DNA from 3 places in the Edwardsiella sp. EA181011 genome. Region 2 is predicted to be linked to each of the others. Evidence: predicted binding sites of a transcription regulator. Region 2 holds the regulator's gene; each other region holds the start of a gene.
What was found. Region 2 encodes ArgR, which controls arginine synthesis, uptake and breakdown. Its sites were predicted from a motif close to ANTGAATAAAAATACANT; they were not measured.
Positions count from the first base shown of each region.

Region 1: argC (N-acetyl-gamma-glutamyl-phosphate reductase) is a predicted target of ArgR. The motif match lies at 2,068-2,085, and genes of this name have one in related genera.
Region 3: argF (ornithine carbamoyltransferase) is a predicted target of ArgR. The motif match lies at 4,231-4,248, and genes of this name have one in related genera.

Region 1 covers NZ_CP011364.1:692,739-700,625, forward strand. Annotated here, with positions in the region: gene ppc (phosphoenolpyruvate carboxylase) at 1-634, opposite strand, end outside; gene argE (acetylornithine deacetylase) at 870-2,021, opposite strand; gene argC (N-acetyl-gamma-glutamyl-phosphate reductase) at 2,225-3,247, shown strand; gene argB (acetylglutamate kinase) at 3,277-4,050, shown strand; gene QY76_RS03145 (argininosuccinate synthase) at 4,089-5,306, shown strand; gene argH (argininosuccinate lyase) at 5,378-6,760, shown strand; gene QY76_RS03155 (dihydrolipoyl dehydrogenase) at 6,787-7,887, opposite strand, start outside.
Region 2 covers NZ_CP011364.1:204,917-212,803, forward strand. Annotated here, with positions in the region: gene mdh (malate dehydrogenase) at 1-495, opposite strand, end outside; gene argR (transcriptional regulator ArgR) at 959-1,429, shown strand; gene QY76_RS00980 (YdgH/BhsA/McbA-like domain containing protein) at 1,771-2,001, shown strand; gene mpl (UDP-N-acetylmuramate:L-alanyl-gamma-D-glutamyl-meso-diaminopimelate ligase) at 2,157-3,533, opposite strand; gene fbp (class 1 fructose-bisphosphatase) at 3,700-4,704, shown strand; gene ppa (inorganic diphosphatase) at 4,809-5,339, shown strand; gene QY76_RS01000 (gamma-glutamylcyclotransferase) at 5,388-5,732, opposite strand; partial or broken gene QY76_RS01005 (translocation/assembly module TamB domain-containing protein) at 5,735-7,887, opposite strand, start outside.
Region 3 covers NZ_CP011364.1:1,117,345-1,125,231, reverse strand. Annotated here, with positions in the region: gene QY76_RS05080 (APC family permease) at 1-457, opposite strand, end outside; gene QY76_RS05075 (alanine racemase) at 513-1,910, opposite strand; gene QY76_RS05070 (sigma-54-dependent Fis family transcriptional regulator) at 2,127-3,575, shown strand; gene rraB (ribonuclease E inhibitor RraB) at 3,700-4,131, opposite strand; gene argF (ornithine carbamoyltransferase) at 4,304-5,305, shown strand; gene QY76_RS05055 (YhcH/YjgK/YiaL family protein) at 5,366-5,848, opposite strand; gene glpC (anaerobic glycerol-3-phosphate dehydrogenase subunit GlpC) at 6,070-7,269, opposite strand; gene glpB (glycerol-3-phosphate dehydrogenase subunit GlpB) at 7,269-7,887, opposite strand, start outside.

The DNA of each region.
Region 1 (7,887 bases), 490 kb from region 2:
GGCTGTTTTCAACCACGGCATAGCCCCATTTGGCTTCGTCGATGGGGGTTGGGCGGTTTTTGCGGATCTCGTCGGTGTGCCAGGATTGGGCCACCAGCTGGCGTAGGCGGCGCATGATCTGGTGACGCTCATAGTCGGCCAGATCGTCATGATCGAGCTGGCTGAGGCAGGTGTTTACCTCCACCAGTTTATGGATCAGCGTACGGCGAGCGATCTCGGTGGGGTGTGCGGTCAGCACCAGCTCGATGGAGAGGTTATCGACGGCCTGACGGATTTGCGCCTCGTCCAGATTTTTATTCTTCAGCCGGGTGAACAGGTGAGACAGGGCATCGGGATTGCTGGCAGCCTCGCCGTGTGGGGATATTCGGTGATATTGCTCCGCGACGTTGGCCAGATTGAGGAACTGGCTGAAGGCGCGCGCCACCGGCAACAGCTCGTCATTGGAAAGATTTTGCAGTGTGTTCAGCAACGCCTGTCGGCTGGCTTCATTGCCTGCGCGTGACGACTTGGACAGCCTGCGGATAGTTTCAACGCGATCCAGGATATCTTCTCCCAGCGCGTCCTTGATGGTATCGCCCAGCAGCTTGCCCAACATGCTGACATTGCCACGCATCGCCGAATATTGCTCATTCATAGAACCACTGCCCCTCCCAATACGTAAATTTCTTTCACTCGGAAATTGTAGAGTGCCTCTTTATAAAGCCACGTTCCGTCCTCTGCGTCAATTGACACAATTTCTTGCCAAAACACACAATTTAGCGCTGTTAACTGAAATTTAATTACGCAATGACCTGAAGAGGTCTAACTGATAACAGTTACATTGCAAACGCCGCCGCGTCATCGTTTGCCCGGGGCGGCACCTGCCGTGATCAGCGCTGACAAAAATGGTGGATTATCTGCGTCAGCAGGGTGCGCGTCGGCACAATAAAGTCGGTGGACAGATACTCATCCGGCTGATGCGCCTGCTCAATGGAGCCCGGGCCGAGCACCAGCGTTGGGCAGATCTCTTGCAGGAACGGTGCCTCGGTACAGTAGTTGACGGCCTCTGCTCGCTCCCCCAATAGCTGTTCTATTGCCAGTACCAGCGGCGCGTGGCGCGGGCATTCATAGCCGGGGATCGGCGGATGCAGATGCTCAATACGCAGACGTCCCGGCCACTGCGTCGCGATGGGCGCCAGCGCCTGATTCAGCAGCTCGCTGAGATCGTTCAGCGTCATTCCCGGCAGCGGGCGCATATCCAGGTGCAGTTCGCAGCAGGCGCAGATGCGGTTAGCTGCATCACCTCCGTGGATATGCCCCAGGTTCATGGTGGGGTAAGGGATATTAAAGGCCGGATTGTGGTAACGCTGCTGCAGCGTATTGCGCAGGGTGAGCAGGTGGCCGATGGCATCGTGCATGATCTCAATCGCGTTGACGCCGCGCGCCGGATCGCTGGAGTGCCCTGACTGACCGGTGATGCGGATGGCCTCGGAGAGATGGCCTTTATGGGCTCGGATCGGTTTAAGGGAGGTGGGTTCACCGATGATGCAGCAGTCGGGGCGCAGCGCGGTGCTGGCGGCAAAATAGCGCGCGCCCGCCATCGAGGTCTCCTCGTCCGCCGTCGCCAAAATGTAGAGCGGTTTATTTAGTTTATGCAGTTCGATATCGCGCAGGGTATCGATGATAAAAGCGAAGAATCCTTTCATGTCTGCGGTTCCAAGACCGTACAGGCGATTATCTTGTTCGCTGAGCGTGAAGGGATCTCGGGTCCAGCGCCCCTCGTCAAAGGGAACCGTATCGGTATGTCCCGCCAGCATCAGTCCTCCGCCTCCCTCACCATAGCTCGCTAGTAAATTGAATTTATTCCGTGTGTTAGGGACAGGCTGCACCTCGACACGCAGCCCGAGATCGCTAAGCCATCCTGCCAGCAGGGTGATTAACCGTTCATTACTCTGGTCCAGTGCGCCGTCGTTGGCGCTGATGGAGGGGGTTGCGATCAGCGCACGGTACAACGCGATAAATGAGGGTAATTGCGTATTCATGGTTGACAGCCTCAAGTTTGGATAGTATCAATATTCATGCAATAATTATGAATAAAAATACAATAAAGCATCATCGAATGGAACAGACAGGGACGCCCGAGTATTGGCAGCAGCGATGGGGCTAACTGGATGTGAGGTCAGGGGCTGAGGCATCTCAGCGCACGGCCGGTATCCACGGTTAACCAAGAGGAGCGATCGCCGCGATGTCCAGTATTCAGAAGTCGTTAAATGGGTTAATCGTTGGCGCCAGCGGCTATACCGGTGCTGAGCTTGCCGCCTATCTGCAGCGCCATCCCTACATCACCATAGCGGGTTTGACCGTGTCTGCGCAAAGCGTTGATGGCGGAAAATTGTTGTCAGATATTCACCCGCGGCTGAAAGGGGTGGTCGATCTCCCGTTGCTGGCCTGCGACGACAGCGCGGCGCTGGCCCCGCTGGCCGATGTGGTCTTTTTGGCGACCGATCATGCAGTTAGCCATCTTTTGGCGCCTGAGTTTCTGGCGGCCGGTTGCACCGTCTTCGATCTCTCCGGCGCCTATCGGCTCCGCAGCAGCAAGGCCTACTCGCAGTATTACGGCTTTACGCATCAACATCCCGAGTGGCTTGAGCAGGCGGTATATGGCCTGGCGGAGTGGCAGGGCGCTGCGCTGCGCACGGCGCAGCTGGTCGCGCTGCCGGGGTGCTACCCGACGGCGGCACAGCTGGCGTTAAAACCGCTGCTGGCTGCTGGGCTGATCGATACGGCGCAGTGGCCGGTTATCAACGCCGTCAGCGGCGTCAGCGGCGCCGGACGTAAGGCCAGCCTCGGCAGCAGCTTTTGCGAGGTGAGCCTGCAGCCCTATGGGCTGTTTACGCATCGTCATCAGCCGGAGATCGCCGCACACCTAGGCATTCCGGTGATTTTTACCCCCCACCTGGGCAATTTTCCTCGCGGCATACTGGAGACGATCCACCTACGGGTAAAAAGCGGCGTGGATGCGGCCGAGGTGGCGATGGCTTTTTATCGAGCCTATCAGGATAAACCATTGATCCGCCTGTATCAGGGAACGCTGCCGTCCATCGGCGCGGTGGCGGGTACGCCGTTTTGCGACATCGGTTTCTCCCTGCAGGGACAGCATCTGATCGTGGTTGCCGCAGAGGACAATCTGCTGAAAGGGGCGGCGGCCCAGGCGGTGCAGTGTATGAACCTGCGCTTTGGCTTTCCTGAGACGTGCGCTCTCCTTTAACCATCTATCCCGGACAGACAGAGGCAGCTATGGATCCGTTAATCATCAAACTCGGCGGCGTATTACTCGATAACCCACAGGCGATGGAGCGTCTCTTTCAGGCGCTGTTGGCCTACCGACATCATGATCGCCGTCCGATCGTCATCGTACACGGCGGCGGGTGCCTGGTGGATGAGCTGATGGCGCGCCTGCGGTTGCCGGTGGTGAAGCGGCAGGGTCTGCGGGTCACGCCGGCCGATCAGATAGGCATTATCAGCGGCGCGCTGGCGGGGACGGCGAACAAGACGCTACAGGCCTGCGCCATTGCGCACGGACTGGCGGCGATCGGCCTGTCGCTGGCCGACGGCGGGGCGGTACAGGTGAGTCCGCTGGATGCGTCCCTGGGACACGTTGGCCAGGCGCTGCCGGGATCGCCGCTGCTGCTGCGTCAGCTGCTGGCGGCGGATTTCCTGCCGATCGTCAGCTCCATCGGCATCAGCGCCGAGGGGATGCTACTGAATGTCAATGCCGATCAGGCGGCGACGGCGCTGGCGGCGACCCTGGGGGCGGATCTGCTGATGCTGTCTGACGTCAGCGGCATCCTCGATGGTAAGGGACAGCGTATCGCGGAGATGACGGCGCAGAAGGCACAGTGTCTGATCGAGCAGGGCATCATCACCGATGGGATGGTGGTAAAGGTGAACGCGGCCTTGGAAGCCGCTCGGACGCTGGGGCGTCCGGTTGATATCGCCGGCTGGCGTCACGCCGAAAAGCTGCCGGCGCTGTTTAACGGCGAAGCCGTCGGCACGCGTATTCATGCATAACACAACAACACGATTCGGTTAAGAATAAGGAAACCTGTATGGCAACCCAAAGCATCAACAAAATCGTTCTGGCCTACTCCGGCGGCCTGGATACCTCCGCCATCATTCCGTGGCTTAAGGAAAACTACGGCGGCTGTGAGGTTATCGCCTTTGTGGCGGATATCGGCCAGGAGCGAGAAGACCTGGTGGGCATCGAGCAGAAAGCGCTCCGCTCCGGCGCCTCCTCCTGCTATGTCGTGGATCTGCGCGAAACCTTTATCAAGGATTACGTCTATCCGGTGCTGAAGAGCGGCGCGCTCTATGAGGGCAGCTATCTGCTGGGGACGTCGATGGCCCGCCCGCTGATCGCGAAAGCGCAGGTTGAGCTGGCGCTGGAGCTGGGGGCCGACGCTCTGTGTCACGGCGCGACCGGGAAAGGCAACGATCAGGTGCGTTTTGAAACCACCTATACCGCGCTGGCACCGCAGCTACAGGTCGTGGCGCCGTGGCGCGAGTGGGATCTGCGTTCGCGTGAGGCGCTGCTCGACTATCTGAAGGGGCGCGATATTCCCACCACCGCCACGCTGGAGAAGATCTACAGCCGTGACGCCAACGCCTGGCATATCTCTACCGAAGGGGGCGTGCTGGAGAGCCCGTGGAGCCCGGCCAACCAAGACTGCTGGGTGTGGACCTGTGCCCCAGAGGAGGCGCCGGATCAGCCCGAGCTGGTGACCGTGGGCGTTGAAAAGGGCGAGGTCGTTTCGGTCAATGGGGTGGCGATGACGCCCTTTGGCTGCCTGCAGGCGCTGAATGCGCTGGGCGCCCGCCACGGCGTAGGACGTATTGATATCGTCGAAAACCGCCTGGTGGGCATTAAATCCCGCGGCTGTTATGAGACGCCGGGGGGCACCATCATGATGGCGGCGCTGCGCGGCGTGGAGCAGCTGGTACTGGATCGCGACAGCTTCCAGTGGCGTGAGAAGCTGGGTCAGGAGATGTCCTACGTTGTGTATGACGGCCGCTGGTTCGCACCGCTGCGTCAGTCGCTGCAGGCGTCGGCCGATGCGTTGGCCGACGCGGTGAGTGGCGAAGTGGTGATCAAGCTGTATAAAGGGCAGGCTACCGCCATACAGAAGAAGTCGGCCAACAGCCTGTATAACGAGGCTTTCGCTACCTTTGGTGAGGATGATGTGTACGATCACAGCCACGCCGGCGGCTTTATTCGTCTGTTCTCCCTCTCTTCGCGCATTCGCGCGCTGAACAGCGCAAAGCAGTAGTAGGCGCAGGACAGAACGCGGGCCGCGCTGCGGCCCGTCGATCATTTTATTCTGAGTACGGAGCAGTCACTATGGCACTTTGGGGCGGGCGTTTTTCCCAGGCGGCAGATCGCCGTTTTAAACAGTTTAATGATTCCCTGCGCTTTGATTATCGGCTGGCGGAGCAGGATATCATCGGATCCGTCGCCTGGTCCCGGGCGCTGGTGACCGTCGGCGTACTGACGGTACAGGAGCAGCAGCAGCTGGCGCAGGCGCTCGCAGCGCTGCTGGAGGAGGTTCGCGCCGATCCCCACGCTATCTTGGACAGCGATGCGGAGGATATTCACAGTTGGGTGGAGCAGCAGCTGATTGAGCGGGTCGGTGACCTGGGCAAAAAGCTGCATACCGGACGCAGCCGCAACGATCAGGTGGCGACCGATCTGAAGCTATGGTGTAAGGATCAGGGCGAGATGCTGCGTCAGGCTCTGATAGCGCTGCAGCAGGCGCTAACGGACTGTGCCCGCCAGAATCAGGATGCGGTGATGCCCGGTTATACCCATTTGCAGCGGGCGCAGCCGATCACCTTTGCCCATTGGTGTCTGGCTTATGTCGAGATGCTGGCCCGCGATGAGAGCCGCCTGGATGATGCCCTACGGCGTCTGAATAGCAGCCCGTTAGGCAGCGGCGCGCTGGCTGGTACCGCCTACCCTATCGATCGCGATCGGCTGGCCGACTGGCTGGGGTTCTCTGCCGCAACGCGTAACAGTCTGGACAGCGTATCCGATCGCGATCATGTCCTGGAGCTGCTGTCGGCGGCCGCTATCGGCATGGTGCATCTATCGCGCTTCGCCGAAGATCTGATCTTCTTTAACAGCGGCGAGGCCGGCTTTATTGAGCTGTCGGAGCGGGTAACCTCCGGATCGTCGCTGATGCCGCAGAAAAAGAATCCGGATGCGCTGGAGCTGATCCGCGGTAAGTGTGGGCGAGTGCAGGGGGCGCTCAGCGGCATGCTGATGACGTTAAAAGGGCTTCCGCTGGCCTACAATAAGGATATGCAGGAAGACAAAGAGGGGCTGTTTGATGCCCTGGACACCTGGATGGACTGTTTACAGATGGCGACGCTGGCGTTGGATGGACTGGCGGTTAAGCGCCCGCGCTGCGCCGAAGCGGCGCAGCAGGGATATGCGAATGCCACGGAGCTGGCGGATTATCTGGTAGCCAGAGGGATCCCGTTTAGGGAGGCGCACCACATTGTCGGAGAGGCGGTCGTGGCGGCGCTGGCGCAGGGTAAACCGCTGGAGGCGTTGCCGCTGGAGACGCTGCAGTCATTCAGTCCGGCGATCGGCGCCGATGTCTATCCACTGCTGGCGCTGGACTCCTGTCTGGCAAAACGCAGCGCCCGCGGCGGCGTGGCGCCGCAGCAGGTCGCACAGGCGATCGATGATGCCCAGCGGCGACTGGGTAACATTCTCTGATGCTCCGCGCGCCGGCGCGGGCGGGGTTAATCCCCCGGACAGCGCAGGCAGCGCTCAATTTCGTCGCTGCCCAGACGCAGTTTACTTTGCAGATCGCGCAGGGCGGTACGCACTCCCTCCTCAATGACCGGATGGTAAAACGGCATATCCAGCATCTGATTTACGGTCATCTGCTGTTGATGGGCCCAAGAGAGCAGATGGGCAAGGTGCTCGGCGTCCGGTCCGATCATCTCCGCGCCGAGGAAACGGCCGCTTCCCTGCTCTGCATAGACATGCAGCAGGCCAAGATTGCGCAGCATGACGCGCGATCGTCCCTGGTTTTCAAATGAGACCTCCCCGACGGCGAAGCAGCCGCAGGCGCCATATCGCTCATTCAACTCGCGGAAGGTGGAGCCCACCATCGCGATCTGCGGGTCGGAAAAGACCACCGAGAGGGGACTGCGGCGCAGTCCCGGGGTGATCTCGGGATAGCTACCGGCGTTCTCACCGGCAATGCGCGCCTGATCGCTGGCCTCGTGCAGCAGCGGCAGCTGGTTGCTGGCGTCGCCGGCAATAAAGATATGCCCGACGCTGGTCTGCATCGTCATGCGATCTGCCAGCGGTACGCCGCGCGCATCCAGCTGCAGGGTGGTGTTCTCCAGCCCCAGGCGGTCGACGTTGGGACGCCGGCCGGTGGCGGCCAGAACGTAGTCCACCAGGATATCCTGCGTCTGACCGTTCAGATCGCGATAGCGAATGAAGACCTGCTCCCCCTCACGCTGCAGGATCTCTACCTGTGCGTCGGGGTCGAGATAAAACTCTGCGCCCAGCTTATCTACGGCATAGCGGCGGACCTCGGCATCCGTCAACGGCCCGACGGCGCCGCCGACGCCGAATACCCTGACCTCGACGCCGAGCCGGTGCAGGGCTTGCCCCAGCTCAAGACCGATGACGCCGGGACCGAAGACGGCAACGGCGCGCGGCAGCGTATCCCAGGCGAACAGATCGTCGTTGACGATCAGGCGATCGCCCAGGGCATCCCAGGCGGCAGGCCATACCGGGCGTGAGCCGCTGGCGATGACGATGCGTTTGGCATGAATACGGGTATGTTCATCAACCTGCAGGGTGTGATCGTCCAGAAAGCGGGC
Region 2 (7,887 bases):
ATCCAGGTGCTTCAGTTCACCCACGAAGGTGTTGGAGCGGATGATGTCCAGCGTCGTCACGCCGAACAGTTTGTTCGGGTTATATACCCCCGCCTTCTTCAGCACCTCAGCCGCAATCGGCACCATGGTATTCACCGGGTTGGTGATGATACCGATACAAGCACCCGGGCTGGTACGCGCAACCTGTCCGATCAGGTTACGGATAATACCGGCGTTAACGTTGAACAGATCGGAACGATCCATCCCGGGCTTACGGGCCACACCGGCAGAAATCAGCACGATATCCGCGCCCTCCAGGGCGGGAGAGGCATCCTCACCACCGAAACCGCGCACCGTGACCGCCGTAGGGATATGGCTGAGATCAACGGCGACGCCCGGCGTCACCGGGGCGATATCGTAAAGGGAGAGTTCTGAACCTGAAGGCAGCTGAGTCTTAAGCAGAAGAGCGAGCGCCTGGCCGATGCCACCCGCTGCGCCGAGAACCGCAACTTTCATTCTATACTCCTTGTTACTATTTAAATGGAGAATGCCGTGAATGCATTACTACGCACATTAGTAGATCACTTTATAAAAAACAATCTGTTAACACTCAGATTGCGAGCTGACACACTAATTCCATGCTCTGCTGCAAGATTTCTAGAAAAAATGACTTATTGATGAAAGATATAGCAATAATTTGTGCGTGAAATCCGCGCATACTTTACCTCGGATTACGCCTGCGTTACATCCACGCTGTATTTTACATTACAACAACATCATACTAATAACATTTCATTTACCTTTTCCGTGCGTTCGCTCTCTTTTTCCCGATCCACGCGCGGTGACGGCGTTATGATTCGTCCGCTTTACGCCGTTTGCGCCGGCCCTGCGCGAATGACACGGATATTTACAGACTAAATTGCATAAAAATTCACGAATACGCATAATAACGAGGTCTATAGCTACCTTACGGTGAAGAATGCGAAACACGACCAAACAAGAAGACCTGACCAAGGCATTCAAAGCGCTGCTCAAGGAAGAAAAATTCAGCTCTCAGGGAGAGATCGTGCAGGCGCTGCAGGAGCTGGGCTTCGACAATATCAATCAGTCCAAAGTATCGCGTATGCTGACCAAGTTTGGCGCCGTACGGACGCGCAATGCCAAAATGGAAATGGTCTATTGCCTACCGGCCGAACTCGGGGTTCCCACCACCAGCAGCCCGCTGAAGAATCTGGTGCTCGACGTCGATCACAACGACGCCATCGTGGTTATCCATACCAGCCCCGGCGCGGCACAGCTGATCGCTCGCCTGCTCGACTCACTGGGGAAATCTGAGGGAATTCTGGGCACCATCGCCGGCGATGACACCATTTTTACCACGCCCGCCAAAGGATTTGCCGTCGAACAGCTTTATGCAGCCATTCTGGCGCTGTTTGAACAAGAGCTGTAATCACCGCTGCAGGCAGCAATCGCCCCGCCATATGTCATTATAAAGCCCGCCCGCGGGCTTTCTTCTCAGGGTCCCTACCGCGCATCGCCGCCCTGCGCCGCGTAAATCGCATTTTTCGCCAAATAAAGATAACCATCTATTATTTATTTAGTTTTTTATATCTGTATCTTTTTTAGGCCGTTTTTAGCGCATTATGATCTATCCACTCCATACGCAGCGGTAAAATAACACAACAAATAATTAGTGTGATATTAATTCATGATGTTATTGTGCTATGTTCGATGATGAGATGCACATCACATTTTTACGACGACACCACGTCACAATAGAGGCATAACACAATGAAAATTAAAGAGACTATCGCCACGCTGGCTACCCTTTGCGCCCTTTCGTTCGGCACCGCCGCTGCCCAGCTCCCAGCCCATGAAATTACGACGGCTCAGGCCTGCTGCCTGCAGCCGATCGGCGTTATCTCGGTCAGCGGGCTGGGCGGCTCCATCGCCGATATCGATCAGCAGCTGGCGGCCAAGGCCCAGTCCCAGGGCGCCAGCGCCTTTCGTATTATCGAGTAGCGTATCGACGGCAACTATCACGCCACGGCGCAGATCTACCGCTGAACCTCCCTCTGAAGCGCGAGCCAGACCGTCTGGGCTCGCCCCCAAAAAGCAAAACCGCAGCCTGGACTGCGGTTTTGCTTATCCGATAGCGACGCACAGCGTCGCGCGGCTCACTCCTGATGCGCCGCGGACTTTTGCGCCAGCGCCTGCAGCAGACGATCGTGAATATCGCCAAAGCCGCCATTGCTCATCACCAAGATGTGGTCGCCCGGCTGCGCATTTTTCACGATCATCTCCACCAGCGTACCGAGATCGGCGCTCCAGTGCGCGGGCTGCACACAGGCCTCCGCCACCTCCGCCACCTGCCAGGGAATATGCTGTGGCTGATAAAGGAACACCTCATCGGCCCGGCCCAGCGCAGGCGCCAGCTCATTCTTACACACCCCCATCTTCATTGTATTGGAGCGTGGCTCCAGAACGGCCAGAATACGAGCGGTGCCGCCGACCTTACCGCGCAGCGCCGCCAGCGTCGCCAGTATCGCCGTAGGATGGTGGGCAAAATCGTCGTACACGCTGACGCCATAGGCCTGTCCACGCAGCTCTAAGCGACGGCGGGCGTTAATAAAGCTCCCCAGGGCCCGGCATGCCTCCGCGGGAGGAACGCCGACATGACGCGCCGCAGCAATCGCCATCAGCCCGTTGTGCATGTTGTGCTCCCCCACCAGCGCCCACTGAACTTCGCCGACGCATTCACCATCCAGAGAGACGCTGAAGCGGCTGGCATCGGTCGACAGACGCGTCGCGCTCCAGGCGGCCTCATCGCCGCACAGCTCCTGTTCGCTCCAGCAGCCCATCGCCATCACCTGCTTCAGGTTGGCGTCGCTGGCCGGTAGAATAATCCGCCCTTGCCCCGGAACCAGTCGCACCAGATGGTGGAACTGTCGCTGGATCGCCCGCAGATCGTCGAAGATATCCGCATGATCAAATTCCAGATTGTTCAGGATCAGGGTACGGGGGCAGTAGTGGACGAACTTAGAGCGCTTATCAAAAAAGGCGCAGTCATACTCATCCGCCTCGATAACGAAGAATGGACTGTTGCCCAGACGCGCCGATACGCTGAAGTTCCCCGGTACGCCGCCGATCACAAACCCCGGCTCATAGCCACAGGACTCCAGGATCCAGTTCACCATCCCGGCGGTCGTCGTCTTCCCGTGGGTACCGGCAACGGCGATCACCCAACGGTGACGCAAAACCTCATCATGTAACCACTGCGGCCCGGAAACGTAAGGAATATTGCGCTCCAGGATCGCTTCGACGCACGGGTTACCGCGCGCCATCGCATTGCCAATGATGACCAGATCCGGCTGGGGCTCCAGGTGGGCAGGATCATAGCCCTCCAGCAGCGTAATTCCCTGCTGCTGCAGTAGCGTACTCATCGGCGGATAGACATTGGCATCCGACCCGGTAACGTCATGCCCCAGCTGGCGGGCCAATAGCGCCAGCCCCCCCATAAACGTGCCGCAGACTCCAAGAATATGAATGCGCATAATACTTCCAGTAGATTGCATTGATTTAGTTCACATTCTAACGCTGAGTTCAGCGCAGGCGAAAGGAAATTGCCTAGGAATGCCCCGATACATTAGCTAAAATGCGCTGCGAAAACGTTGGTGGTTTGTAAAAAAACCGCTGCTCCTCACAATCAGGGAATGTGTCATGAAAACGCTAGGCGAGTTTATCGTCGAAAAACAGCAGGATTTTCCTCACGCTACCGGTGAGCTTACCGCTCTTCTCTCCGCAATCAAACTGGGTGCCAAAATTATCCACCGCGATATCAACAAGGCGGGGCTGGTCGATATCATCGGCGCCAGCGGTGCGGAAAATATTCAGGGTGAAGTGCAGATGAAGCTAGATCTGTACGCCAACGAGAAGCTCAAGGCCGCGCTGAAAGCGCGTGGTGAAGTGGCCGGCATCGCCTCAGAGGAGGAGGATGATATCGTCATCTTCGAAGGCGATCGTGCCAATAACGCCAAATACGTGGTGCTGATGGATCCACTGGACGGCTCGTCCAATATCGACGTTAACGTCTCCGTCGGTACCATCTTCTCCATCTATCGCCGGATTACCCCGCTCGGCACACCGGTCACCCGCGAAGACTTCCTGCAGCCGGGCAATCGCCAGGTCGCCGCCGGCTATGTGGTCTACGGCTCCTCCACCATGCTGGTCTATACCACCGGCAACGGCGTACACGCGTTTACCTATGATCCTTCCCTTGGGGTCTTCTGCCTGTCCCACGAGCGGCTGCGTTTCCCGCATAGCGGCAACATGTACTCCATCAACGAGGGCAACTACATTAAGTTCCCGCTGGGGGTGAAGAAGTACATCAAGTATTGTCAGGAGCAGGACAGCGCTACGCAGCGTCCCTATACCTCCCGCTATATTGGCTCCCTGGTGGCGGATTTCCACCGCAACCTGCTGAAGGGCGGCATCTATATCTACCCGAGCACTGCCAGCCATCCGCAGGGTAAGCTGCGCCTGCTGTATGAGTGCAACCCGATGTCGTTCCTGGCGGAGCAGGCCGGAGGCAAGGCAACCGACGGCTTCCGCCGCATTCTGGATATCGTGCCAGATGCGCTGCATCAACGCTGCCCGTTCTTTGTCGGCAGCTGCGCCATGGTGGAAGACGCCGAACGTTTCATGCATCAGTTCCCCGACGCATAATCCCCGCGTCGGCACGCGGCATTGCGCGTCGCGCGCTGTTCATTTTTGGAGTGGCGGCTATAATAGCCGTCACTCCATTTCTGGTTTGATGAAAGGAAACCGACATGAGCTTGATCAACGTCCCGGCCGGTAAAGATATGCCGGAAGATATCTATGTAGTGATCGAAATCCCGGCCAACGCCGATCCGATCAAATATGAAATCGATAAAGACACTGGCGCCCTGTTTGTAGACCGCTTTATGTCTACCGCTATGTTCTATCCGTGCAACTACGGCTACATCAACCACACCCTGTCTCTGGACGGTGATCCGGTAGACGTGCTGGTCCCGACGCCGTATCCGCTGCAGCCGGGATCCGTGATCCGCTGCCGTCCGGTCGGCGTACTGAAAATGACCGACGAAGCCGGCGAAGATGCCAAGCTGGTTGCCGTGCCCCACAGCAAGCTGACCAAAGAGTACGATCACATTCAGGACGTTAACGACCTGCCTGAGCTGCTGCGCGCCCAAATCGCCCATTTCTTTGAGCACTACAAAGATCTGGAAAAGGGCAAGTGGGTCAAAGTCGAGGGTTGGGCTGATGCCACCGCGGCCAAAGCGGAAATCATCGCCTCTTTCGAGCGCGCCAAGAACAAGTAATGCCTTGACGCAGATAAAAAAACACCGCCTCATGGCGGTGTTTTTCCTTCAGTCTTCCTCACGCTTTAGCCAGTCCCCGCTGGCAATGCGCGGCAGCCCCTCTACCCCGTTGAGGTAGATGTAGATCCAGGCACAGCCATAGGGCGTTTTGATCAGCTCGCGGCGATAATCCTTGCTGTTGCTCTTAAGCTCATCCAGCTCCGCTAGGATCGACGAGGTAATCCGGTACACTTCGCAGTAAACCCTTCCCTCTCCCGGAACCACCGCTGGATAATGGCCAAGATCGTACAGATCGTAGCCCTCCAGCACATAATCGCCCAACCAGGTGGCATTGGTCATCCAATGGCTGTTGCCCTGCTTACGGCGCAGACTTCCGTAGACAATCACTCGCATGGTTAAAACTCAAACTGATAGAGCAGATCAAGTGCCTGATTTACGCCAGACACCGCTTCCAGATACAGATTCGGCATCAGGCGATAACGCAGCGTCAGCGTGGCCAGCGAATCGAAGATCCCCACGCCATACTTCACCTGCAGCCCCGGCAAGACATAGCCGCTGACTACCACCTGAGAACTGTCACCCCCCCCTGCGAATCCAGCGTTAGATTGCTGACGCCGAAGGTTTCACCGATTTTGCCTACCAGTTTACCACTCTGCGCGACGCCCAGGCCTATCAGCATCGACGTCATCGCATTACTGTCCGCGCCGCTGCTGTCCAGCCCCTGACCGCGCAATAGGTAGGAGAGGGCTTCTTGTTGTGACATTGCCGGATCTGAGAATACTTCCAGTTTCGGCTGCTCGGCAAGCCCTGTAACGCGAACGCCCACAGTAACATTGTTCGCCGTCGACTCCGGGTTGCGTATCGCCTCAATATTCAGCAACGGATTTCCCGGCGGCCCGGCGAAGACCAGCTCCCCCTGACGAATCAACAGATCCTGACCATACGCGGCAAAGCGCCCCTGCGGAATCATGATCTGCCCGTTCAGTCCTAAGCCATTCTGGTTCTGGCTCACCTTCAGCTCGCCTTTTAACGCGGCCTTGAGGCCAAAGGCGGAAATACGCACGTTGTTTCCGATGGCAATGGTCAGATCGGTATGCAGCGGAATCGAGGCGGTGACCGGCCGGATCGGCTGATGCGCATTGTTCAGCATCACCTCGTCGGAGGATACGCCGACCGCGCTCTCCGGCAGCTCCTGCACCGTGATGCGCGCCCAGGGAATATCAACCCGGCCGCTCAGCGCCAGCTGGCTGGGAGAGGCATCGAACACAATATTCGGCGATACATCCAGCCGAACCATCGGCGGCACCGTCACTCGCAGACGTGTGCCGCTGGCGGCGATGCGGGCGCGCCAGGCATTCAGATTCCGCCAGTCCGCATTACCGGACAGATTCAGCTGGCCCTGCGAGGTCTTGATCACCCCCTGCAGCACCGAGCTCATGCCGTCAAAGTTGATCGCGAGGTTCGCATCGGTGACATCGAACGGCATGAACTGCCCGTCGATGTCCACACCATCCAGCGCCAGACGGCCATATAGCTGCGGATGCAGCGTACTGCCGCCCAGGCGCAGCGACGCATTGAGCATGCCCTGTGCCTTTTCCCCTTTCATCAGCGCCGGATTGAGCAGCGCCAGCGACAGGCGCTGAATATCCACACTACCGGAGAGATTACGCGCCCCCTCCAGATTTGCGATGCGCACGTCGCCGCGCAGCTGGCCGTTGCCCACAATGCCGATCAGCCAGTTAAGGCGAGCCTGCCCCTGGGCCAGGCTCGCCTCTAGCGTGACCGTACTCAGGGCCACCGGCAGCGTATTTCCCTGCACCTGCTGCGCTAGCCTAACGCCGTCGCCGCTGAGCGTAATCCGCGCCTGCGGCAGCCCTTGTCCCGCCTGCCAACGGGCCTGAGCCCGTCCGCTGAAGCGCCCGTGCAGCTGGGTATCCGGCCCCAGGAACGGCTGCAGCATCGCCAGATCAAACCGCTCCAGCACCACGCTGACATTACCGCTCTCGCCCACCTCAATGGTCTGCGGAACGCACAGACGAGCGTTGGGGTTATCCCAGCAGTGGGGGCCGATGGCCATCTGCTGCTTGGCGACGCCATACTCCAGCGCGATGGGGCGGGTAAGGCGCCACTCGCCGATCGGCGTCGTAAAGTCGGTATCCGTCAGCGTGCCGCTCCAGCGCGCCCGATCTTGCGCCAAACTGCCGTTGAGGGTCAAACGGCCGGCCAGCGGCGTCCCCTGCATCGCCAGCTGCAGCCGGTGCTTACGCTCATTACCGGCGGCGCGCAAGGTCAGCTGGCTGATATCAATATCGCCTTGCTTTAGGCTGTCCACCCGCAGATCCAGCGCCCCCTGGATCTGTTGATCCGAGCGGATATCCCCCAGCAAAGCGACGCGCTGAATGGTCAACGCCTGCCAACGCAGTCCGCGGGCCTGCAGATCGGCCAGCAACTGGGGCGCCTGACGATCACCGCGCAGCTTCAACGTCCCACGCGCGATCCCCGCCAGCCCCGGCAGCGTTCCATCCAGGCGTGGAGCATCGATACGCGC
Region 3 (7,887 bases), 910 kb from region 2:
TGATGCTGTTGATGATCTTGGTCCACTGCATACCGCGGATATTCATCAGGGTCAGCAGCCAGAAAATCACCATCGATCCGACGCCGATGAAGATCTTATTCTCCGCCAGCGAAGCGCTGAACATATAGCCGAGGGCCGTGAAGCCAAACTGCAGCATCAGGGGGAAAAACAGCACGCAGGAGAACAGGAAACAGACCACGACAATCCAGGCGATGCGTTTACCAAAGGCCTCCTTGATCCAGACGAAAATACCGCCGTCCTTCGGCCAGCCGGTCGACAGCTCGCCGCAGACCATGGCTAACGGGAAAAACAGGCAAAATGCGGCGATCACCCACAGCAGCATGGCCGAGGCGCCATAGGGGGCGACGTTGGGGATCTGCCGCAGACTCAGAATGGCAATGACATTCATAAAAACAATGTCTTTGATGCCGAGCTTACTGGTGTCTTGAGTACTCATGGACATCTCCAGAGCCAGAGAAACAGAAACGGGGAGCCGCGGCCCCCCATGCAGATTAATAAATGTCGTACTTAACCATGTCTTCGTAGCTGTCCTCACGGCGGATCAGGCGATCATTGCCCTGACGATCGATCATCACCACGGCGGTGCGCGGACGGTTGTTATAGACCGTCTGGCTTTCAATCGAGTAGGCGCCGGCGTCCAGGAAGGCGACGACATCGCCGATCGCCGTATCGTGCGGCATCAGGAACTCCTCGCCCTTCACGCCGACGTGGAAGTAGTCGCCGCCGTCGCACAGCGGGCCCGCCAGCTTGATGTAGCGATCGTGCGCCTCGGTGATGCGCGAGGCGTTATAGACATAGAAGAACCAGTCAAAGTGCTGGCTGTCGGAAAGGACGCTGTAGCCGGCGTCGACAAACTTCCACTCCACGTGGCACTCCACGTTACCGTCCACATCGTAGTTGGTCTTGCGCTTCTCGCAGGCCACCTCCGTCAGCAGGATGGCCGCCGAGCCGGTCACCTTGCGCCCCGGCTCGATACAGATCTGCACGTCGGTGCGCCACTTGTGCACCTCGCTGATGACGGCATCGGCAAAGTCCTGCGCAGTGATCCCGGCGTACATGTTGTCCTTGAGCGGATCGCCGTTCTCTTCATCGTACTTATATGGCACCGGAATGCCGCCGCCGACGTTGATCAGATCGAACCTGATCCCCAGCACCTGCTCCAGACGGCGGGATTCGTCCACCAGCACGCGGGTCGCTTTGGCAAACGGCTCCGCCTCCGGCACCTGATCGCCCACGTGCATGTGCAGGCCGCGCAGGTGTACGTAGGGCATCGCCAGGATACGGCGGCAGGTCTCTTCGGCCTGCTCTAGATCCAGCCCCGACTTGGCGTGGAATGCGGTGACCAGCTCGGCGTGGGTAGCGGACGGCACGTTCGGCTCGACGCGCACGCACACGTTGGCGGTCTTCTTCAGGCGGCGGGAGATCGCATCGATATGGTCCAGCTCATACAAGCTGTCGACGTTGATCAGGTACAGATCGTTGGCGATGGCGTACTCCAGATCCTCAGGCTTTTTCACCACCCCGTTAAACACGATCTGATCGCCGCGAAAGCCAACCTCCAGACACTTGCGTACCTCATACTGCGAGTTGGCCTCGGCGCAGATCCCGGCGTCGCGGATCGCCTGCAGCACCCCCATCACGGAGCAGGTTTTGGAGGCGAAGAAGGTTTTGGTGTTCGGATGGGCGGAAAAGGCCTGCTCGATCTCACGGATATTGCGCACGATCTCCGCCTCGGAGAATACGTAGAAGGGGGTGCCATACTTCTTCGCCAGCGCGGTGACATCCTGTCCCTCAAAGCACAGCTTGCCGCCGCGGGCGCTGAAGCGACGATCGTGTTCAATTACGTTATGACGCAACTGGTTATAGTTTTTAATAACGTTATCTGACATAAAAACCTCTGATTGCTGTGGATAATATTGATTGATATCGTATCGATAGCAACTCTATAGCAATGCACGTGCCAGCTTTTAAATCATTAAAAATCAAGTAGATAAAATAAAATCGCATTGCCAAACATTGGTCGGTCGGTCTGTTTTTCGTCGTAGCGCCGAAAATTCGGCGCTACGTCCCCAGGCGCCCGGCAGTCAACCCAAGGAAAATGCACCATGCCGCCAGTCAACCCGGATCTCCGCAGCGCACTCAGCATGTTTGCGCGATTCTTCGATCTGATTCATCAGCCCCTCGCCATCATCGACGAGCAGGGCCGCTACGTGTACTACAACCAGGAAAGCGCGGAGCTGGACGGCTGCAGCGCAGAGTGTGCTCTGGGGCGCCACATACTGGCCGTCTACCCACGGATGAAGGAGAGCCAAAGCACCATGCTGTGCTCGCTGAAAAGCGGCGTTGAATACGTGGGGAACTACCAGGTGTACTACAACGCCCGCGGGCGGGCGGTCGACTATCAGCATACGACGGCGCCGCTGTACGCCCGCGACGGCAGCATGGTGGGCGCCATCGAAATTGGCCGCGATATGTCGGGCGTACGCCGTCTGCAGGAGCAGGTCGTCGAGCTGAACCAGCGTCTGTACGCCGCGGCCGACGAGGACAGCCATGCCATCATTACCCAGGATCCGGCGACGCTGGCGCTGATCGATAAAGGGAAACGCCTGGCGCAGAGCAACGTGCCGGTGATCATCGTCGGCGAGACAGGAACCGGTAAGGAACTGTTTTCCCGCCTGATCCACCGCAGCAGCCCGCGGGCGGAGCGCCCCTTTATCGCCCTGAACTGCGGCGCCCTGCCGCCGACCCTGATCGAGAGTACGCTGTTCGGCACCGTCAAAGGCGCCTTTACCGGCGCGGAGAACAGCAAGGGGTATCTGGAGCTGGCCGACGGCGGCACCCTGTTCCTGGATGAGCTCAACGCCATGCCGCTGGAGATGCAGAGCAAGCTATTGCGCTTTCTCCAGGATAAAACCTACTGGAAGCTGGGCGGCAGCCAGCAGAAACAGTCGGACGTACGCATTGTGGCGGCGATGAACGAGGCGCCTGCCGCCCTGATAGACCAGGGGAGACTGCGGGCCGATCTGTTCTATCGCCTAAGCGTCGGCATGCTCGCGCTGCCGCCGCTCTCCGCCAGGCCGTCCGATATTCTGCTGCTGGCTAACCACTTCCTCACCAAATACCGCAACGACATGGTGCACCGCATCCACGGCATCGCCAAAGAGGCCCAGGATACCCTGCTGCGTCGGCGCTGGCCCGGCAACGTGCGCATGCTGGAAAACACCATCGTACGCAGCATGATCATGCAGGATCACGACGGCCCCCTCGACTGCATCGCCTACGATGAAGAGGCGCTGAGCATGATTCCGTCGCGCGGCGCATGCCCTCCGCCGCCCATCGAGCCGCCGCCCAGCGCGTATCCGGCCATCCAGGAAGAGGGCAATCTGGCCCAACGCATCGCACGCTATGAGCGCGGCCAGATCGTCCAGGCCCTCAACCACAGCAACGGCTGCGTCGCCCAGGCGGCGCGCAGCCTGGGGCTCTCGCGTACCACCCTGCAGTACAAGGTGCACAAATACGCGATCCATCTGGGGGTCATTGATACCCTAGACTAACTCAGAGAGGAGCGTCATCGCTGACGCAGCACGGGACGCGCCCTGCCTGGCAGGAGAGCCTGCGCGGGACAAAAAAACGGGAGCCCGCAGGCTCCCGTCAGCACGATCGCGATCGACATCGATCTCAGTGGCGACGACCGTCGTCGTCCTCGTCGATCGCCTCGTCGTCGTACTCCTCGCCGTCGTCACCCTCTTCGCCGTCCGGATCTTCAAAATAGGTTCCCCAGCCGTCGTAGCTGACGCCGTGCTTCTCCGCCAGGGCGATCAGTTGCTCGACCTGAGCATCGATGGTCTCGGCGTTCAGCCCCACTTCACTGATCACGTCGCAGCACATCAGCAGGATGCCCCCTTCAACCTCCAGCTCCTCGGCATCGGTCACTTCGTAACCCAGCTTGAACGCCTCCACGGCAGCCTGCTCCAGCGCCTCAAAGCGCTCCGCCGACAGGTGGTGCTCAATGGTGTACAGCGCGTCCGGATCGCTGCCGTCGTCCAGCAGCTCCTCAATAATCATGCGGGTTTCTTCGCGCTGTTCTTCCAGCAGCTCTCGGTTTGCCATTTCACTGATCCTCAATCGCTAAGCCTTTGGCGCATTCTCCCACAGGCGACGGCGCCTCACCACTCAAGAAAATACAATATTTCACGCTCGGGGGTTGAAAATGAATTTTAATACACATAATGTGAATATAAATTCATCGCAGCATAACCCCCCACAGACGGAGATGACCCATATGGATCAGCTTAATCAGCAGCACTTCCTGAGGTTACTGGATTTCACCCCGCAGCAAATTGCATATCTACTCAATCTGGCTGCCGAACTGAAGCAGGCCAAAAAACAGGGGTGCGAATGCCCTCGTCTGCGGGGCAAAAACATCGCGCTGATCTTTGAAAAGGACTCCACCCGTACCCGCTGCTCCTTTGAGGTGGCCGCCTACGATCAGGGCGCCCATGTCACCTACCTCGGCCCCAGCGGCAGCCAGATAGGCCATAAAGAGTCGATCAAGGATAGCGCGCGGGTGCTCGGCAGGCTGTATGACGCCATTCAATACCGCGGCTTTGGCCAGCAGGTGGTAGAGACGCTGGCGCACTACGCCGGCGTGCCGGTGTGGAACGGCCTGACCGATGAGTTTCACCCCACGCAGATCCTGGCGGACTTCCTCACCATGCGCGAACACTGCGCCAAGCCCCTTGCCGCCATGAAGCTGGCCTATCTGGGCGACGCGCGCAATAACATGGGCAACTCACTGCTGGAGGGCGCCGCGCTGATGGGGATGGAGCTGCGCCTGGTCGCGCCCAAGGCCTACTGGCCGGAGGCCGAGCTGATCGCCCAGTGCCAGGCCGTGGCAGAGCAGACCGGGGCGAAGCTGGTGCTGACGGAGGAGGTCGCCGAAGGGGTACAGGGCGCCGACTTCCTGTATACCGATGTGTGGGTCTCCATGGGCGAGCCCAAATCGGTCTGGCAAGAGCGCATTACCCAGCTGCTGCCGTATCAGGTCAACCTGCAAACGCTGCAGCTGAGCGGCAACCCGCAGGTAAAATTCCTGCACTGCCTGCCCGCCTTCCACGACGAGATGACCGGCGTAGGCCAGCAGATGGCCGAACAGTATGGGCTACACGGCGGAATTGAGGTGACCGATGAGGTGTTTGAATCGCCCCACAGCATCGTCTTCGATCAGGCGGAGAACCGCCTGCATACCATCAAGGCGGTGATGGTGGCGACCCTGGGCGAATAACGGCGCGCGGCATCAAAGACCGCACGAGCCAGCGGCCACCGCCGCTGGCCGCCGTGACCGCTACAGCAGGCCGAGCGCCTGCGCATCCAGCTTGATCACCGCCTTGCGCACCCGCGCCGGCTCACCCAGCGCGCACAGCGGCTTGTGCACCTCGCCGGGATAGAACACCACAAAATCGCCCGCGCACAGCGCCAGCTGCTTCTCCTGCAGACCGCCCGCGCCCACCGGCAGGAAAGCGATATCCTTCTCCGCCAGCAGATCTTCCCCGGCGACGCCCGGTGCCAGATTGCTAAAGCCCATGCCCTCCTGCCCCTCCAGCACGATCTGGATATCCAGATAGCGAGCGTGGTATTCGGCGCGGCGTGTCTCGGCCGGCGCCGTATCGTCGTGGGCGATCAGCACGAACTGGCGCTGCGCATCAATTTCATAGCGGCCCGCCGGCGTTTCGGCGCTGAAGTTGACCATCACATACTCAATCGCCTGGCGCAGCGCGACCGGCAGATACGGCATCTGATCCAGATAGTGAACGTTACCGGTTAACATGACTCATTCATTCCCTTGTTTATAAAACTGCGTTTTATTTTAACCAGGAGACGACGGCGTAACTGCGCCGTTCGCCACATTTATGGCAGGGGCGTCAGAAAGAAAAAAAGGTCCCGGCGCAGGCCGGGACCAAACAGGGACACTCACTCTAACAGGAGGTAATAACAAGAAAAGCTCGATGATACAGAGACGCCCCGTCACCCAGCGGGGCCGCCGACCGGCTACGCCAGCGCCTGGGCCAGCAGGGTGATCGGATGTTCGCAGCGCTTACTGGTGGACATTTCGATCTGCCATTTACAAGTCTCACAGTCGGTGACCACCAGATCCACGCCGCTGGCGTCGATCTGGCGGAACAACCCGGCGCCGATGCCCTGTGCGGTCTCATAGTTCTCCTTCTTGAAACCGTAGGTCCCGGCGATACCGCAGCACTGGGAGTCCAGAATGATAAGCTCTACGCCCGGAATCATCTGCAGCAACGCCAGGGTATAGGGCGCCCAGCCCATCCGCTCCATATGACACGGCGTATGGTAGGCGATCTTCAGGTTCAGCGGCTTCAGGGGCAGCGTGCGTCCGCCGTCGAGCAGACGGTAGAGATGACGGGTCGCCAGCTCGACCCGATCGCGCACCGGCGTGGTATCGATATCCAGCACGTGCGGGTACTCGTCGCGCAGCATGAAGGTGCAGCTCGAGGAGGTCGCCACCACCGGCAGCCCCTTCTCCAGCACCGCCTCGCTCAGGGAGTCGGCGTTCACCCGCGCCTGTTTCTTGGCCTGATCGATAAAGCCGTTGGCCACCAGCGGCACGCCGCAGCACTTCTCACGTGACAGCAGCTGGATCCCGATATCCATGGCGTTAAACACCCGCACCAGATCCTTGCCCAGCTGTGGATGGTTGTAGTTCACGTAGCAGCCGTGGAAGAACGCCACCTGCTCACTAAAGCGCGCCTGCTCCGCGCTCTGCTTGCGCATCCAGCTGCGGAAGGTGCCATGGGAGTACTTGGGCAGCTCGCGGCGATGGTCGATCTTCAGCGCCTTATCCAGCAGCTGACGCACCGGCTTCAGGCCGGTGGTGGCGTTGATCAGCGGCGCAAACGGCGTTGAGAGGGTGCCCATCAGATCGGTATGGCTGAGGATGGCGTCGCGCAGCTTGGGCTTATGGTTACCGTACTGATTCTTGGCGCGCAGAATGATGTCGCCGATCTTTACGTCGGACGGACAGGCCACCTCGCAGCGCTTGCAGTTGGTGCAGTACTTCAGCGCCTCATCGTACAGCTGCGGATCCTTCAGGCGCAGACGCTCCCCGTCCGGGCCCGCCTGTTTTGGGCCGGGATAGGCCGGATTCACCTTGGCGACCGGACAATAGGTGGTGCACACGGTGCACTTGATACATTGTTCAAAGCTGTTATCAGCAGGCAGGCTCATTACGCGTCCTCCGCCAGAATCTGTTGCGCGGCGTGCAGGGCGGTGAGCAGGGAAACCCCGGCGCCGCAGCCCTGATGGATCGGATCATAGCCGCCCAGCACGGCGCCGGCGGCATACAGGTTATTGACGACGGCGCCGTTGACGGCGGCGCGCTGCTCGGCGTCGCCGCGCACCCCGAACTGCAGGTACGGCTGCGGCGCGAACATCGACTCGCTGCACCAGTCGCTGCGATCGGCGGCCGAGATGACGTCCAGACCGAACACCGGCTCACGCACGCCGCCGAAGTCGGCGCGTAGCCCGTTGCTGAAGAAGCTGCCGCTGGCCAACACCACATGACGCGGACGCAGCGGAATATCGCCGTGATTGCGGGTGTACACACGAGCCACCCGGTTATTCTCATACTCCGCACGCAGCACCGTATCCCCCGGCATGATCAGGCCGCCCAGCGCCTGAAAACGGCGGCGCAGCCGCTGGTGAATATGGATCCCCAGCACCGACGGCGGCAGGGTCGGCAGCAGCATCAGCGGACGGGCGACCGCCGCGCGCAGCTGCGCCAGCGCATCGTCGCAGTCCACGCCGACGCAGGCGGGCATCAGGATGGCATCCGCCTGCGCCCCA